One region of the Luteibacter sp. 3190 genome, then DNA from elsewhere that is predicted to be linked to it. Evidence: riboswitches for the same ligand, from Rfam matches in the RefSeq annotation. Region 1 holds a riboswitch; each other region holds the start of a gene.
The links. A riboswitch is a leader RNA that binds a small molecule or an ion and turns the genes downstream of it on or off. The one in region 1 is predicted to bind cobalamin.
Positions count from the first base shown of each region.

Region 2: it holds a riboswitch for cobalamin, as region 1 does, so the genes downstream of both, J2X58_RS14495 (TonB-dependent receptor) here and metE (5-methyltetrahydropteroyltriglutamate--homocysteine S-methyltransferase) in region 1, are expected to answer to the same signal.
Region 3: it holds a riboswitch for cobalamin, as region 1 does, so the genes downstream of both, btuB (TonB-dependent vitamin B12 receptor) here and metE (5-methyltetrahydropteroyltriglutamate--homocysteine S-methyltransferase) in region 1, are expected to answer to the same signal.

Region 1 covers NZ_JAVDUO010000002.1:401,267-405,018, reverse strand. The annotation lists gene metE (5-methyltetrahydropteroyltriglutamate--homocysteine S-methyltransferase) at 1-2,002, opposite strand, end outside; cobalamin riboswitch at 2,192-2,410, opposite strand; gene J2X58_RS11755 (glycosyltransferase) at 2,495-3,752, shown strand, end outside.
Region 2 covers NZ_JAVDUO010000003.1:358,933-362,684, forward strand. The annotation lists gene J2X58_RS14495 (TonB-dependent receptor) at 1-1,580, opposite strand, end outside; cobalamin riboswitch at 1,730-1,970, opposite strand; gene J2X58_RS14500 (TonB-dependent receptor) at 2,317-3,752, shown strand, end outside.
Region 3 covers NZ_JAVDUO010000002.1:680,142-683,893, reverse strand. The annotation lists partial or broken gene J2X58_RS12990 (acyltransferase) at 446-1,534, shown strand; cobalamin riboswitch at 1,546-1,783, shown strand; gene btuB (TonB-dependent vitamin B12 receptor) at 1,897-3,752, shown strand, end outside.

The DNA of each region.
Region 1 (3,752 bases):
AGATCACGTCCGCGTCCATCGCGGCGACCGCCTCGATGATGTCGTTGAACTCCGAGTAGCACATATGGGTGTGGACCTGCGTGCCGTCGCTGACGCCGCCCGCCGTGATGCGGAACGCGTCCACCGCCCAGGCGAGGTAGGCCGACCACGCCGCGCGTCGCAGCGGCAGGCCTTCGCGCAACGCCGGCTCGTCGATCTGCACGATGCCGATGCCCGCCTTTTCCAGGTCGTGCACCTCGTCGCGCAGCGCGAGGGCGATCTGTCGGCAGACCTCGTCGCGCGGCAGGTCGTCCCGCACGAACGACCACTGCAGCATCGTCACCGGTCCCGTGAGCATGCCCTTCATCGGCCGGTCGGTGAGCGACTGGGCGTACGCGGACCACGCCACGGTCATGGGCGCGGGACGCGCGACGTCGCCGTAGATGAGCGGTGGCTTCACGCAGCGCGAGCCGTAGCTCTGCACCCAGCCCAGCGACGTGAACGCGAAGCCCGCCAGCTGCTCGCCGAAGTATTCGACCATGTCGTTGCGCTCGGGCTCGCCATGCACGAGCACGTCGATGCCGGCCTCCTCCTGGAAGCGCACGGCGCGACGTACTTCGTCGCGCAGCACCTCGGCGTACGACGCGTCGTCGAGCCTGCCGGCGCGGTGCGCGGCGCGGGCGTTGCGCAATTCGGCGGTCTGCGGAAAGGAACCGATCGTCGTCGTCGGCAGGTCGGGCAGGGCGAACCGCTCCCGCTGGACCGCGGCGCGGAAGGCGTAGGCCGAACGTCGCTGCGCGAACTGCGGCGTGAGGCCACGGACACGCGCACGCACACCGGCGCGCACGACGTCCGGCGACGCGAGGCGCCGCGCCACGATCGCCTGCTGCCGCTGGAGCGCTTCGCGCGCGGAAGCCGAGCCAGCGACGGCGTCGGCGTAACGACGCAACTCGCCGATCTTCTGCCGCGCGAACGACAGCCACGCACCGAGGTCGCCCGGCAGCCGCTTCTCTTCCGACGCGTCGATCGGCACGTGCAACAGCGAGCACGATGTCGAGAGCCAGAGACGTTCGTCGCCGAGGCGATCGCGCAGTGCCTCGACGCGGGGCAGGACAGCCTCGGGCGCGCCGAGCCAGATGTTGCGTCCGTCGAGGATGCCGGCGGAGAGCACGGTGTCGCGAGGCAACGCGTCGATCAACGCATCGACCGACGCGCCCCCGCGGACGAGGTCGACATGGATGCCGGCGACCGGCAGCGAGGCGGCGAGGTCGACGTTGTCGCCGAGGTCGCCGAAATATGTGGCGAGGAGGATGCGTGCGCGCGAACGTTCCGCGATGCGCGCATACGCGTGGCGGTAAGCCTCGCGCGTCGGTTCGTCGAGATCGAGGACGAGCGCGGGCTCGTCGACCTGCACCCAGTCCGCGCCGGCGTCGGCCAGCGCGTGGAGCACGTCGATCCACGCGGGCAGCAGCGCCTCGAGGAGGGCGAGCGGATCGCTGCCGTCGACGGTCTTGGACAGACGAAGGAACGTGACCGGTCCCAGCAGCACCGGGCGCGCCGTGTGCCCCGCGGCCACGGCCTCGCGGAATTCGGCGACCACCTTGGCCGGCCGGGCGCGGAACGTCTGTTCCGCGGACAGCTCCGGCACGATGTAGTGGTAGTTGGTGTCGAACCACTTCGTCATCTCGAGCGCATGCAGGTCGAACGTATCGTCCTGGTGTCCGCGCGCCATGGCGAAGTAGCCCGCCAGCGGATCCTGCTCGTGCAACCGCCGGTAGCGCGGCGGAATGGCGTCGACCGTCACGGCGGCGTCGAGCACGTGGTCGTAGAGCGAGAAATCGTTCACCGGCACGCTATCGGCGCCCGCCTCGCGAGCGAGCGACCAGTGCCGCAGGCGCAGTTCGCGCGCCACGGATTGCAGTTCATCGGCGGAAATTTCGCCCTTCCAGTGGCCTTCGAGCGCGCGCTTCAATTCGCGGCGTCGGCCGATGCGGGGAAATCCGGGGTAGGTGACGTGTGGCATGCATGGATCCTCTTCGGGGAAAAGAGGAGGGAAGGGCGGCCGCCCACGCACCGCCGTCCACCCGCGCGCGATGCGTGCCGGTGGGCCGCGTCATGAGGGATGGCCGTCGACCTTCGCCCCCGCGGGCGAACCGGGCGCCCGTCTTTCGACGGCACCCAGGTCGGACGGAACGGACGCGTCCATGACGACGCATGCGCTCCGGCCGGCGGCAGGTCTTCGGGCTCGTGGATGTGACGCCGTGGGGCGTCGCCTCGCCCGTCGCTTCCCGGATCGCCATCGATCCAGTGCCTGTGACGGGTTCGTCTCCACATACCGCTGCGGGGCAGCGCCGGAATCGCACCGGCTTCCCTCTTAGCTTTATCTCTCTATTCGAATATCGAGATAAAGACCGCTGGCAGCCGGCAAGGTAGTCGTCGACGGCCGGCAAGTCAATGCGCGCGCGCCGTGCACGCGGTAGCCGCGACAATGCCCCGGTCGGCAAAGGAGCGAGGCATGGCGGGACGACACATCGTGATGGCCACGGTCGGGTCGCAGGGCGACCTGTTTCCGTTCCTGGCCGTCGGGCGCGAGCTGGTCGCGCGCGGGCACCGGGTCACGGTCGCGGCGCACGCGATCCACCGGGACGCCGTCGCGGCGGCGGGACTCGCCTTCCTGCTTGCGAGCGGGATCGCGGAACCCGAGGACAAGGCGGCCTTCGCGGCCCGCGCGTTTCATCCCCTGCGCGGACCGCGTTTCGTCGTGCGCGACCTGGCCGCGGCGGATGTCGCGGCGAGTTACGCCGCCCTCGCTCCCGTCTGCGCGGAGGCCGATGCGATCGTCACGACGACGCTGGCGTTCGCCGGGCAGATCATCGGCGAGACGGGGCGCCTCGCATGGCTCTCGGCCGTGCTGTCGCCGGCCGTCTTCCTTTCCGCATGGGACCCGCCTGCGACGGGTTACGCGTGGCTCGACACGTTCCTGCGCGGTTCGCCACGGCGCGGCGGATGGCTGGGCCGCCTCGCGCGCGCCGTCACGGCGCCATGGACGCGCCCGGTGCGCGATTTCAGGGTGTCGCTGGGACTGCCGCCGGTTTCTCCGTGGGGCGATCCGTTCCATCAGGGACAGCACGCGCGGGACGGCGTCCTCGCGATGTACTCCCCGCTGCTCGGCGAGCCCCCGCCGGATGCGCCCGCGCGAACGCGTATCACCGGGCAGTGCCGTTACGCGCCCGGCGGCGACCGGCTCGCGCCGGAACTCGCCGCGTTCCTCGACGCGGGCGACGCGCCGATCGTCTACACGCTGGGCTCGGCCGCGGTCCATGCCGGGGCATCGTTCCTGCGGGAAAGCATCGACGCGTCCGTCGCGCTGCACCGGCGCGCGGTGCTGTTGACCGGATCGCCCGAGATGCGCGCGCGTCTTCCGGCGGCGTTGCCGGAAGGTGTCCTCGTGCAGGAATACGCGCCGCATGGCGCGCTGTTCGCGCGCGCGGCGGCGGTCGTGCATCACGGTGGCGTGGGCACGACGCAGGAAGCGCTTCGCGCGGGACGCCCGCAGCTCGTCGTGCCCCACGGCTTCGACCAGCCGGACAACGCGGCGCGCGTCGAGCGGCTCGGCGTCGGACGTGTGCTGCGCGCGTCGCGCTATCGGGCGGATCGCGCGGCGGCATTGCTGCGCGAAGTGCTGGGCGACGATGCGGTGGCGCGTCGTGCCGCGGAGGCCGCGCGCGTGATCCGGCGCGAGGACGGTGCGCGCGAGGCGGCCGATGCGATCG
Region 2 (3,752 bases), on a different contig from region 1:
TCCTTCTGGACGCCGTCGTCGCGGTTCTCCGGCTGCTGGAACGTCAGGTAGCCGCGCACGTGCCAGCCGTCGACATCGGCGCCGACCTGGCCCTCGAGGCCGCGGATGCGCGCCTTGCTCACGTTGATCGGGAGGAAGTTCGCGTCGAAGCCGATCAGGTCGTCCACCGTGGTCTGGTACGCGTTGACCGCCCAGTTCCACACGCCGGGACGGGCGGACAGGCCGATCTCGGCGGTCCGCGACTTCTCCGGCTTCAGGTCGACCGGCGCGCCGTACGGGTAGAACTCGTCGTTGAAGGTCGGCGCATGGAACGCCGTGCCGTACGAGGCCGTGACTTTCATGCCGTTGTCGAAGCGGAAGCCGTAAGCCGCCGAGCCGGTGGTGTGGTTGCCGAACTGCGTGTTGTGGTCGTGGCGCGCCGAGAGCTGGATCTCGTGAGGCCCGAACACGCCCTGGTAGAGGGCGAACACGCCCGTGTTGTTACGGGTGTCCTTGAGGTAATCCGTATCGCTCTTGAGCTTTTCCTGCTGGTAGTCGACGCCGACCGAGAGCGTCTGGTCCTTCGCCAGCGTGAAGTCGTTCTGCCAGGTGGCCTGGTTGCGCTTCGAATACAGATAACCCACGCGCGCCTTGTCGACACCGTAATCGACGAAGTCGAGCGTCTTGTCCGCGCCGTCGAGGTAATTGTCCGCGCGATCCTGGTTCTGGCCGAGGCTCAGCGACATGCGCCAGTCGGTCATCGCATCGAAGGCGAGCTTCGCGCCGGCCACCTGCTGCGAGCGGCGGGTGAAGTTCTGGAAGTCGCCGTCGTATTCGATGTCGCCCTTGCTGCGCAGCCAGCTGCCCGTCAACTCGGTGCCGTCGTCCCAGCGGTAGCCGCCCGAGAGCGCGCCGTTGTACGTGCGGTAGGCGTCGTGGTCGGGCTCGTCGGTGAAGCAGCCCTGGAACGCCGTGCCCGCGCCGATGCGGCAGGCATTGATGCCCGAGGTGTACTGGCCGCCGAGGCTGGCGTTGTACCAGGCGTGTTGCGTGCCGCCGGAGATCCCGACCTGTCCTGCCGTGTAACCGTGGCTGCCGCCGGTGACGGAGAGCGACGGTGTCGGCGCCTCGCCGGCCTGCCCGTGACGGGTGAAGATCTGGATGACGCCGCCGATGGCGTCGGAGCCGTAGAGCGACGAACGCGGCCCGCGGACGACCTCGATGCGGTCGATCTGGTCGACGGGCAGCTGCTCGTAGGCGGGCAGGCCCGCACCCACGGTACCGACGCGGACACCGTCGACGAGCACCAGCGTGTGCGCGGAGTTCGTGCCGCGCATGAACAGCGAGGTCTGCTGGCCGATGCCGCCGGTGTTGGCCACGTTGACCCCTGGCAGGCCCGTGAGCAGATCGCGCAGCTCGACCGGCTGCAGGCGCTCGATGTCCTCGCGCGTGATCACGGTGACCGGTGCGAGCACGTCGTCCACCGGCGTCGGCGCGCGGTTGGCGGTCACCACCACGGCATCGAGCTGATCGGGGGTGTCCGCGGCGTGCGCCATGGCGATGGACGACAGCAGGGCCGTCGCGAGCAGGGTCTTCTTCATGGAACCGTCTTCCTCCGCCGCGTGACGCGGCCATACGAAAGGTCGCGCGAGGAGGACGGGCAGCGAACGGCGAACGGGAGGCAAGACCCGGCGGCTGTCCGGATCCGCCCTCCGCGAATCGACCGAAACAGGAGCGCCCGCCAGACAAGGGGCGGGTCGCTTCATCGGGCCGGTCTCCGGACTCGCGCGTGCCAGGACTGGCCGGAACCGGTGCCTTCCCGCTTTCGCAGTGGCGCATGACCGGTTCCACGGGGCCCCTGACCGGGACCAGCCGTCGACGCTTACCGTTGCGGGGGCAGTGCCGGCCTTGCCACGAACGACGTGGCGCACCGGCTTCCCGTTTCATCCCCTGGCCGACGCCAGCGGGACACCCGAACGGCGCGGATGCTACCGCGCAGGGCCCCGAAAGTCACTGCGCCGACGGGTAGGAGCGGACCTGGCCGCGATTCACGTAAACGTTTACCGCACGATGGCAGATAACAAGCAAGCCCTTGAAAAAGCGCAAGTTGTTGTGATGAGGCTTAACATGCACTTGACCATCGCAAAATGATTCGATTACAACCGTAACAGATTGCCGTAAGGGGGCGATTTATTACGCCACGGGGAGAATGCGTCCCGGCGGCTGGATTTCCCGGGAGGGGAACAGGCTGGCGAGACGTGGTTTACGGCAATCGAGAACAACGTCCGGTCCGCGCTTTGTGACCGGCTTTTCTTGCAGTTTCCTGGGGAGACAAACATGCAACGTTCCGACTATCGCGCCGTAGCGATCCGCCGTTCCGCCCTCTGTTCAGCCCTCGCGCTCTGCTTCGCGAGCGGTGCCGTCCTGGCCCAGTCCAATGCGTCGGGTAATGTCTTCGGTCGCGTCGCGCAGCCGGAAGGTGCCGTCGTGCACCTGCAGAACCTCGATACCGGCCTCACGCGCGACGTCGGCGTCGACGCCGACGGTCGCTACCGTGCCAGCTCGCTTCCGGTCGGCCGCTACCGCGTGTCCGTCGAACGCAATGGCCAGACCGCCGAGACGCGCGACAACGTGCAGGTGAGCCTGGGCGGCGTCGACGTATCGTTCGGTGGCGCGGTCGCCAGCAGTGGCGAAGCCCAGACGCTCGAAGGCGTCCAGGTCACCGGCAACGCGCTGCCCGCCATCGACGTCTCGCAGGTCGACTCGCGCACGGTGCTGACGTCCGAGCAGCTGCAGAAGCTGCCGCTCGCCCGCGACGTGACCGCCGCGGCGCTGCTCGCGCCCGGCGTGATCTCCGGCGACAGCCGCTACGGCAACGTCGCTTCGTTCGGCGGTTCGTCGGCATCCGAGAACCAGTACTACATCAACGGCTACGCGGTCACGAACGCGCTGACGGGCCTCGGCTTCACCAGCCTGCCGTACGACGCGATCGACCAGCAGCAGATCTTCACGGGTGGTTACGGCGCCGAATACGGCCGTTCGACCGGCGGCGTGATCAACATCGTGACGAAGCGCGGCGGCAACGAATGGAAGGGCGGCGTCGGCATGTATTTCCAGCCGGCCGGCCTGCGCCAGAGCCCGCGCAACATCTATCGCAAGAACGGCACGCTCTACCAGACGCGTTCCGGCAACAAGAGCACCGATACGCAGTACACCGGCTACATCAGCGGTCCGCTCATCAAGGACAAGCTGTTCCTGTTCGCGGCGGGTGACTTCACCCGTTCGAACAGCAAGTCGACCAGCGTCATCACCGCGCCGCAGAAGACCTACCAGGAGAACAAGGCCACGAAGTGGATGGCCAAGATCGACTGGAACATCACCGACAACCACCTCCTCGAGGTGACGGGTCTCGGCGACAAGACGAACACCGAGCGCAGCATCTACAAGTACGACTACGCGACGGGCCACCGCGCGGCGTACCTCGGCGTCGACAATCTGAAGAACTTCGACGCCGGCCCGGGTTCCGCGCCCGGCGGCGACGTCTACATCGGCAAGTACACCGGCTACCTCACCGACGACCTGACGGTGACGGCGCTGTACGGTCACACGAAGACCCGCCACGAGCGCAACCTCGGCTACGCTGCGAGTGCGAAGTGCCCGTGGATCACCGACAGCCGCTCGGTGAACGTGCCCATCGTCGGCTGCGGCCTGGTGAACGGTACCGTGCTCGGCGAAGGCGCCGAGGACAAGACGCACGGCTACCGCCTCGACGT
Region 3 (3,752 bases), 280 kb from region 1:
AGGCGGGTTGGAGCGCAACTGGGCGCGATGCTTTTCGTGGGAGGTGGTCGCGACGCCGAATCGCGGCCAGGTCCGCTCCAACGAAGGCGGGTTGGGGCGCACCTGGGCGCGAAGCTTTCCGTGGAAGGTGGTCGCGACGCCGAATCGCGGCCAGGTCCGCTCCAACGAAGGCGGGTTGGAGCGCACCTGGGCGCGATGCTTTTCGTGGGAGGTGGTCGCGACGCCGAATCGCGGCCAGGTCCGCTCCAACGAAGGCGGGTTGGAGCGCACCTGGGCGCGATGCTTTTCGCGGGAGGTGGTCGCGACGCCGATCGCGGCCAGGTCCGCTCCAACGGGTTGCCGCGAGGGCCGAGTCGGTGGGCGTGCCTGCGAAATGCCACAGTCGGAGCAGGGAATACGCCTTCGCCGCCGCGATGATGGTCCGATCGCCAGGGGGTTACACGCCATGCCACGCACGCCAGGACTCGACACGCTGCGCGCGATCGCCATCGTCTGGGTGATGCTGTTCCACAGCTACCTGGTCGGCGGACTAGGCGATGGTTTGGGGTTCCTGGAGCGTTCCGGGTGGATGGGCGTCGACCTGTTCTTCGCGTTGAGCGGCTATCTGATCGGCTCGCAGGTGCTCGCGGCGCTGCGCGTTCGGGGGACGATCGACCTGTCCGCGTTCTACATGCGTCGGGCGACGCGTATTCTTCCGGCGTTCGTCGTCGTGCTGGCGCTCTACGCATGCTGGCCCGCCTGGCGTGAGACGCCGGGCATGCAGCCGTTGTGGCAGTTCCCGACCTTCACCTTCAACCTGCTCTTCGACAACGGCGACAACTACGCCTTCTCGCATGTCTGGTCGCTTTGCGTGGAGGAGCACTTCTACCTCCTGTTCCCTTTTCTCGCCATCCTTGGCAGCCGCGGATCGTCACCTGCGCGTTTCGTCGTCATGTGCACGGTGGTGATCGTGGGCGGCATGTGCCTGCGGGCATGGCTATGGCAGCACGAGATCGCGCCGCTGCGCGCGACCGGCGCGAACGTCGGCCTGGCGTACCTGCGCTACCTCTACTATCCGACCTGGTCGCGCCTCGACGGCCTGCTCGCGGGCGTGGTGCTGGCGGCGTGCCGCGTCTATCGGCCGGCGACCATGGCCTTTCTGCACGCACGGGCGGGCACCGTGCTGCTCGCCGCGGTGACACTCCTGGCGCTGGCACTCGTCCTCTTCGATGGTGCGCGGACGGACTTCTGGCCCTGCGTCGTGGGCTATCCGCTGCTTGCGCTCGCCATGGCGCTGTTCGTCGCGGCGGCCAGTGGCGACACCTGGCTGGCGCGCTTGCGGGTGCCTGGCACGGCGTGGCTCGCGGCGGCATCGTATAGCCTCTACCTGAGCCACAAGGGCGTCTTCACGCTCGTCGCGTCCGCTCTGGACGGCCATCTGGACGGCCATCGCTTCGCGCGTTTCGTCCTCTATGCCGTCGCGACGCTCGCCGGCGGCGCGGTGCTGCACTACGCGGTGGAACGCCCCGTGCTGCGCTGGCGTGACCGCCGTCGTCACGCTTCCGCTACAATGCCGCCTCCCAAGGTGATCCACGGCGCCAGCGCCACGGATTGAAACGGGAATCCGGTGACGCGCGTGGCCTTGAGGCCTCGCGCCATTCCGGAGCTGCCCCCGCAACGGTAGGCGAGCAACGAGGTCGGCATCGAAGCCACTGTGTCCGTGAGACATGGGAAGGCGCCGTCCGGCAGGGTTCCATCCCTGCGCTCGCGAGCCCGGAGACCGGCCATGGGTTCACCGGACAGGCGGAGGGCCATGTCGTGGGTGGCTGGCCGTCGGCCGGCAGTCCCGCGTCTTCCTGCGTCCGTCCCTCGCCATTCATGCCGCACGGGTCGGTGCGGTTCGCAGGGAGTCACCCAGTGTCGTTTCGTTCTTCCACCCTCGCGGTCGCCATCGCGTCGGGTCTCGTCGTTCCCGTCGCGGCGTTCGCCGCCGACGCCTCCTCCGACCTCGACGGTGTCGTGGTCACGGCCAGCCGCACCGAGCAGACCCAGAACCAGGTACTCGCCGCGTCCACCGTGATCGATCGCTCGGAGATCGAACGCCTGCAGCCGCGTTCCCTCGCCGACCTCCTCCGCGCCACGCCGGGCGTCTCCATCGCGAACAACGGCGGGCCCGGAAAGTCGACGTCCGTGTTCCTCCGCGGCACGGAATCGGATCACGTGCTCGTGCTCGTCGACGGCGTGAAGATCGGCTCCGCGACCTCCGGCACCGCGGCGTTCCAAGACATTCCCGTCGACCAGATCGAGCGCATCGAGATCGTGCGCGGTCCCTATTCGAGCCTGTACGGCTCGGACGCGCTCGGCGGCGTCATCCAGATCTTCACCCGCCATCCGCAGGGCGCTTTCGTACCCAATGTTTCCGTCGGCGTCGGCAGCTACGACACGCTGCGTGGCGCGGTGGGCTTCGCCGGCCGCGGCACGCAGGGCTGGTATTCGGTGGAGGCGAGCCATGAAAAGACCGACGGCATCAACGCGTGCCGCGGCAAGCCCAGTCCGCGCGGCGCGGGTTGCTACACGTACGAACCGGATCGCGACGGCTACCGCAACAACGCGCTGTCGCTGAAGGGCGGCTGGCGCTTCGACGAACAGTGGGACGCCGACGCGACCGCGACGCGCACCGAGGGTCGCAACCACTACGACGGCACCAGCAGCAACTTCGCGGAGTCGGCGACGCAGGTGCTTGGCGGTCGCGTGAGGTACAAGCCCGCGAAGGACGTGCTCGTGACGGCCAACGTCGGTCGCAGCGAAGACCTGTCCACCGACTACCTGTATGGCGACTATGCCGACACGTTCAACACGCACCGCGACCTCGCCTCGTTGCAGGCCGACATCGGCCGTGTGGGTGGCGCGGCCGGCCTCACGACCCTCGGCTTCGACTGGCAGCGCGACCGCGTCGTGGGCAGCACCGATTACTTCGTGGACGCCCGGCGCAACCACGCCCTGTTCGCGCAGTGGCAGCAGGAGTTCGGCGACAACTCGCTGCAGGCGAGCCTGCGCCGGGACGAGAACAGCCAGTTCGGCGGAAAGACGACGGGCAGCCTGCAATACGGCTACGCGCTCACGAAGTCGCTGCGCGTTACCGGCAGCTACGGCACGGCGTTCAAGGCGCCCACGTTCAACGACCTGTACTACCCGGATTACGGCAATCCGGACCTGCAGCCGGAAACCTCGCGGAACTGGGAGCTGGGGCTGCGTGGCACGCCGGGCTGGGGCAACTGGTCGTTCAGCGCGTTCCAGAACCGCATTGATCACCTCATCGTGTTCGACTCGAGCCTGACCGGCCCGCTGTTCCCGTTCGGCGGCGCCAACAACATCGACAAGTCGCGCATCCGCGGTGTCGAGCTGTCCGGCGACACCACCCTCGGCGACTGGCGTCTCGCCGGCAACGCCACGTGGCTGCAGCCGGAAGATCGCGGCGACGACGCCTGGCGCGGCAACCTCCTGCCGCGTCGCGCGCGCCGTACCGCGAACATCGACGTCGATCGCAGCTTCGGCGCCCTCAGCGTCGGCGCCAGCGTGTTCGGCTCCGGGTATCGCTACGACGACACGGCCAACCTGCATCGCCTGGGCGGCTATGCGTTGACCGACCTGCGCATGGCCTACGCGATCGACGCCGCGTGGAAGGTCGAGCTGGCCGCGAAGAACGTGTTCGACCGGCACTACGAGACCGCGCGCTGGTTCAACCAGCCCGGCCGCAACTGGATGCTCACGCT